One region of the Bifidobacterium sp. UTBIF-78 genome, then DNA from elsewhere that is predicted to be linked to it. Evidence: riboswitches for the same ligand, from Rfam matches in the RefSeq annotation. Region 1 holds a riboswitch; the other holds the start of a gene.
The links. Region 1 has a riboswitch for thiamine pyrophosphate ahead of tenA (thiaminase II). Riboswitches for the same ligand answer to the same signal wherever they lie in the genome.

Region 1 (3,208 bases):
GGCAGGAAGTTGCTCACGCCGATATGCTTGACGATGCCCTGCTGCTGCGCATCGACTAGCGCCTGCCACGCCTCCACGAACTGACCCTGCGAGGGGTTGGGCCAATGGATGAGGTACAGATCGATGTAGTCGAGTCCCATGCGGGCCACCGACTCCTCGATGGTCGCGCGCGCCTGATCGTACTGGTGATGACGGCCGGGCAGCTTCGAGGCCACGATGATCTCCTCGCGCGGCACTTCGGACTCGCGGATCGCCTTGCCGACCATGCCCTCGTTCTCGTAGTTGAACGCGGAATCGATGAGCCGGTAGCCCACCTCCAGTGCCGACTTGATGGCCTCCGCGCCCGCGAAGCCGTTCACTTTGTATGTGCCGAATCCGATGGCGGGCAATTCCAGCCCGTCATGTGCCTTGCGCGTGGGGATTGCCGGCGGTTCCATCAGCGTCATCATCGCTCCTTTGCTGTCTTGTGCTGTTTGCATGCATATCTGGGCCAGTGCTTGGCCAGTGTGCCGAGGCGGATGCCCCGCCGTTGACAACTGTACTCGTCGTAACCGTGCTGCGCCGGAAGCTGATTAGGCTATTGCGACGATTGCGATCAGTCCTGTTGCGCTCAGAACGTAGGCATGTCGAGCGACGGAGTCCCCGCGGCGTTGGCCCTGCCCATGTCTCTCGCCGTGGCGTGTTCGCGGAACCACGCGATGACCTGCGACTCGCTCACCGGCTGCAGCGACCAAGCATCAAGCCCCACGTTCAACGCCTCGGGGCGGGCGCCGTCGGGGGAGAGCTGGTGGGTGTGCCCGTACAGCAGCATCCGGCCGTCGAACGGCAGCGCCTTCGCGCTGAATTTCGCCACATCGTCGGGCCAGCTGTATGCCAGATCCTCACGATAGGGGAAATGCGACAGGTTGACCGTGCCAAGCCCGTCGATATCGACGGCGTCGTTGGGCTCCAGGGTTTCGAACAGGTTGCGCGCAGGCTTATCCTCGAGCCACCAATCGTCGTGATTGCCGATCACGCCATGCAGGTGCCTGCAGTTAAGCGCCCGCAGGCAATCCTTGAAATGATTGAGCGACGTGCGGAATCCGATGTCGCCGAGAATCCAGAGTTCGTCATCGGGCCGGACCTGTGCGTTGATGGCATCGATGACCGCCCGGTCGTGGGCGTCGGTGTCGGCCGCCTCGCGGAAGGTGAGCCCCGAATCGAGCGCGGTCTTCTTGGCCCAGTCCTCGGCGGCCTTGCGGCCGTAGGTGTGCAGAATCTCCTCGTAGGTCGAACGACTCGGATCGAACGTGGTGAATCCACGTAGCACGGTGACCAGCGGATGCCCGAAATGCGTGTCGGTGGTGAAATATCGCATCGTATGCTCCTTCTCGATGGCTGAGACCGTCCTGCGGCTCGCATCTGTTGTTGCTTGCTTCCACGGATTCCTCATCAACCTCTGATTCCAGAGTAGGCGGTTCCGTGGGGAGGCGTTATACGCCGGCCGAATCGTCGATCGCATCTGCTGCGGTTTTAGCCGCCATGGCGCTGCGCCCGGTCTGCCGTTATAATGAGCGACGTTGCAGGGGAACCTGAGCCGGCCGCGCGAATCCCGTCTGATGATCTGGACGCTTGGATATCCGCTCGGCCGGCTCGAGGTTGAGAAAGGCGCGGGCCTGACCCTTGGAACCTGTTGGCCAACACCATCGAAGGGAGCAATCGCATATGACCGCCGACACCGTCACGTCATCGTCGTTCGACGCCGCCGCATTCGGACCCATCACGCTCGACCATCTGCCGCCGTTCGCGCAGCGCCTGCGCAAGGCCGCCGACCACGTCTGGGAGGAGGGATACCGCCAGCCGTTCCTGCGCGAACTTGGCGCCGGCACGCTCGACCGTGAGAAGTTCGCCTTCTACCTGCTGCAGGACTACCGCTACCTCGACGACTACGCCAAGGTCCACGCCCTCGCGCTCACCAAGACGCACGACCCCGAGATCATGCGCTTCATGGTTGATGTGCAGAACGCCATCTTCAACGTGGAATCCGCCATGCACCGCAAGTACATGGCGAGCTTCGGCGTGACCGAGGCGGAGATGAACTCGGTGCGTCAGTCGGCGTTCGCACGCGCCTACACGTCGAACATCCTGTCCATCGCCTACGGCAATCCGCTGGTTGACGTTCTCGTGGCCGTGCTGCCCTGCGCTTGGGTGTACGCCGATTACGGGCAGCGTCTCGCCCGCGAATTCGGCGATTCGCTGGAGTCGAACCCATACAAGAGCTGGGTCGACACGTACAAGACCGACGAGTTCTGGAGCTCGGCGGCGTGGCTGCTCAAGCACATCGAGACGCTCGTGGAGGGGCTGAGCGAGGAGAGCAAGGCCGAACTCACCGAGATCTTCGTCGTCGGTGTCGAAAACGAGTATATGTTCTGGGCCAGCGCCTACGACATGCAGTACTCGTGGAAGCCCGAATGGGACGCGGCACGCGCGTGAGCGCTGCCAAGCGGGGGACGCCGCCGTTCCCTGGACGCTAATGGTTTGTCTCTCAATTGTTGGAGTGGTATCGGCCCTCTCTGATGAGAGGGCCGTCAGCGAAGATGACTGGGGAGAAAAAAGCTGAAGCCCTCAATTATTTATAGAGACGGACCACTAGTTGCGTTACGAGGGGCTCCCCAACAGGGCAAGCTCCGAGTATGGATGCCGATATATCGGTGTCTGTACTCAGAATCCCCGTTGAACAGCCTCTTGTAACGCAGATAGTCATTTGGGTGGCCTGAAACGCGGTTCGTGCAAGCACGAATGCAGGGACCGCCGGTGGTTGAACACTTTGCAAGCATGGTATCTGGCTTGCAAGGGGTACATATGGGCGTGTGCGGACAGCTATCTGCGTTGCAAGGGGTACCTTATCGGCGAAATGCCGAGTACAAACGTTGCGATATCGCCGTCCGTACTCGGAATATCCATCGTCAGGTACCCCTTGCAACGCAGATAGCTATCCGGAGAACCCGGAATGTACCCCTTGCAAGCGAGATAGGCGCCAACAGCAGTCGAATCCTGCTGCCGGATCGCTGCGTGACTACAGTCCACGCAGAAAAACGCTGATGTCGGCGATTTCCTGATCGCAGATGGCGTGCCCCATGCCGGGGTACGTCCGATAGGTGAGGTGGCCGGCGTCTTCCAGCACGGCACGCGCATTGTGCTGATCGTCCAAGGGAATCGTGTGGTCCTC
Region 2 (3,208 bases), on a different contig from region 1:
TGGATGAACGGCTTGCCGGCCAGCACGCAGGCGTCGTTGATGAGGAATTTGGCCGCGAAGTTGTCGGTGGCATCGATCACCAGGTCATACGGTTCGATCAGCGCGGCGATGTTGCGGGCGTCCACCAGTTCATGGTGGGTCTCGACTGTCACGTCCGGGTTGAGCGCGCGGATGGCCGCCGCGGCTGATTCCACCTTGGGGGTGCCGACCGCGGCGTTGGTGTGGATGATCTGACGCTGGAGGTTACTCAGATCGACCACATCGCCGTCCACGAGTCCGATGCGTCCCACGCCCGCTGCCGCCAAATACAGGGCTGCTGGCGAGCCGAGTCCGCCCGCTCCGATGATGAGCACGCTGGCGGCAAGCAGCCGCTTCTGCCCTTTTACGCCCACACCCTTCAGGATGAGGTGACGGGAGTACCGTTCAAGCTGTTCATCCGATAATGCCATGTTGTCTCCAAATCCCGGCTCCCCAAGCAAGGAAGCCGAAGCGACGAGCCCCCGTTCCCCTCAAGCGAGAGAACCGCAACGCCAGCCCCCACTCGCCTCCCCTTACGTGAGATAATCGCGACGTCATTCCCCCCACTCGGCTCCCCTCCCTGAGGGGAGCTGGCCGCGAAGCGGACTGAGGAGAGCCGGACGGACTGAGGGGAACCATCGCCAACCCGCAGGGAGCAATCCCAAATATCAATACAAATTTCAGTGCAGATATCCAGTGGTCGGGCTGGACGGCACGGCCTGGCCTTCGGTCACCTTGCCGAGACCGGACAGGTAGGCTGCACGGCCGGCGTTGATGGCGTTCTTGAACGCCTCGGCCATCAGCGGGATGTTGCCCGCGGAGGCCACGGCGGTGTATGCCATGACGGCGTCCGCGCCCATCTCCATCGCATCGCAAGCCTGGCTCGGTCGGCCGATGCCGGCGTCGATGATCACCGGCACATGCGCGTTGGCGATGATGATCTCGATGAAGTCACGCATGCGCAGGCCCATGTTGGAGCCGATGAGCGAGCCGAGCGGCATGACCGCTGCCGCGCCGGCCTCCTCGAGCTGACGTGCGGCGATAGGGTCCGGGAACATGTACGGCATGACCACGAATCCTTCCTTGGCCAGCATTTCGGTGGCGCGGATGGTTTCGGCGTTGTCCGGCAGCAGATACTTGGTCTCGTGCTCGATCTCCACCTTGACGAAATCGGTGTGGCACACCTCGCGTGCGAGACGGGCGATGCGCACGGCCTCTTCGGCGTTGCGCGCGCCGGAGGTGTTCGGCAGCAGCGTGATGCCTTCGGGAATGTAATCGAGCACGCTGTTCTCGGTGGTCTGCGCACGGCGCAGCGCCATGGTGACGATCTGCGTGCCGGCGTGTTCGACGGTGGCCTTGATGAGGTTCAGGTCATAGCGGCCGGAACCCAGAATGAAACGCGACTGGAACTCATGGCCGCCGAGGTTCAGCGGCTTATCCTCGACCGGCAGCATGGGAGCGGCCGTGCCCACCGGATTGACGACCTTCGGCTGCGGCGGCAACGGCGTGGCCTCGACGGATTCCTCAGTGACCGGATTGATGTTGCTCATGATTGGTTTCCTTTCCTTACATCCGTTCCGGATTCATCCACCTTGGACGAATTGAACGATTTCCATGACGCACTGGTCGTCCAGCATGACGTCCGCACGCCGCTCACGCGGGATGATCTCGCCGTTGAGTTCGATGGCCACCCGTTCGGCACGGAATCCGTGCGCTTCGAGGTAGTCGGCCACGCTGACCGGTGCGTCAAGCGTGACCTGCTCGCCGTTGACCTGCATAATCCCTCCGAATACTAAAAAAGGGCGCACGAAACGAACCGTACCCTAAGTGGTGCGCCCATTCATGAACCCAGTCATGCGACCGTATGCCCGATATGCACTGCGTCCGTCTCTCGCCTTCGTCTTCACGAATCCCGCGATGACTAGACCCGCGCCTATCAGCCCTACAGCTTGGTTATAGTGCTCCACGAGCGGTCTGTCGCAACGCTGCGAGTCCTTGGAAGCTTCGACTGCATCCCCTGACAAATCCAAACGACGATTCCTTACGGCGGCATGACCCGCGTCAAGTTCCCCGGTCGAAGCTTCACGCTTCCTCTCAGCCTTACGGCTCCCGTTCGTACTGCGCTCTAGTGTAGATGTCCACGATGACAACCGGCTGTGCGACACGAAAAACGGCCCCCTCACGGAGAGGGAGCCGACTGGATTGGAAGTTCGTTCGGGAGACCGCAAGTGCGCGAAAAGGCCCGGGCAAGTCCGGAAGCGCGGGGAAAGTCCGGAACTCCAGGAACCTGAGGCCTTGGTGAGCCTGCGGGTATTACGAATCTTTGCGAGCCTCGGCGAACCTTAGAACGTGCCGGGCGCCTTGTAGGCGGAACCATCCGAGGACGAGTCCGCGAAGACCTTGAGCTCCTCCGCCTCGGCCTTGGCATCGACGATCTGCTCGCGCACACGGCCGTAGGCGGTGCCGCCCTTGCCGTTGCGAGAGTTGACCGAACCGTGGCTCGACAGCACCTCGCGCACACCCGGGGCCTTGTCGGCGGGCAGGAACGCGGAGAACGTCTCGACGAAGTCCTCGTCCGTCAGGTCCCACAGCTCCTGACCGCGGCCTTCGGCGAGCTTGACGCACGCGCCGGACAGCTCGTGGGCGTGGCGGAACGGCACCCCGTTCTTGACCAGCCATTCGGCGATATCGGTGGCGAGCGCGAATCCGGTCGGAGCCTCGGCCTCAAGACGGTCAGCATCGAAACGCATGGTACGGACCATGCCGGTGAAGGCGGGCAGCAGCACCTCGAGCGTGTCGACCTGATCGAACACCGCCTCCTTGTCCTCCTGCAGGTCGCGGGCGTAGGCGGTGGGCAGGCCCTTGAGCGTGGTCATAAGGCCGGTCAGGTCGCCGATGAGACGGCCGGACTTGCCACGTGCCAGCTCGGCGATGTCCGGGTTCTTCTTCTGCGGCATGATCGAGGAGCCGGTGGAGTAAGCGTCGTCCAGCTTGACGAAGGCGAACTCCTGCGTGTTCCAGATGATGATCTCCTCCGAGAGACGGGAGATATCCACACCGGTCATGGCGGCGATGAACGCGAATTCGGCCACCAAATCACGGGAGGCGGTGCCGTCGATGGAGTTGTCGGTCACACGGGAGAAGCCGAGCTCGCGGGCCACGGCCTCCGGGTCGAGGCCCAACGTGTTGC

Region 2: another riboswitch for thiamine pyrophosphate. It lies ahead of thiS (sulfur carrier protein ThiS); the one in region 1 lies ahead of tenA (thiaminase II).

The regions. Positions count from the first base shown of each region.
Region 1 covers NZ_JFAO01000003.1:100,314-103,521, forward strand. The annotation lists gene BG22_RS00930 (aldo/keto reductase) at 1-440, opposite strand, end outside; gene BG22_RS00935 (metallophosphoesterase family protein) at 611-1,357, opposite strand; TPP riboswitch at 1,554-1,711, shown strand; gene tenA (thiaminase II) at 1,705-2,472, shown strand; gene BG22_RS00945 (dienelactone hydrolase family protein) at 3,056-3,208, opposite strand, start outside.
Region 2 covers NZ_JFAO01000019.1:24,268-27,475, forward strand. The annotation lists gene thiF (thiazole biosynthesis adenylyltransferase ThiF) at 1-449, opposite strand, end outside; gene BG22_RS05125 (thiazole synthase) at 699-1,568, opposite strand; gene thiS (sulfur carrier protein ThiS) at 1,602-1,796, opposite strand; TPP riboswitch at 2,039-2,141, opposite strand; gene argH (argininosuccinate lyase) at 2,361-3,208, opposite strand, start outside.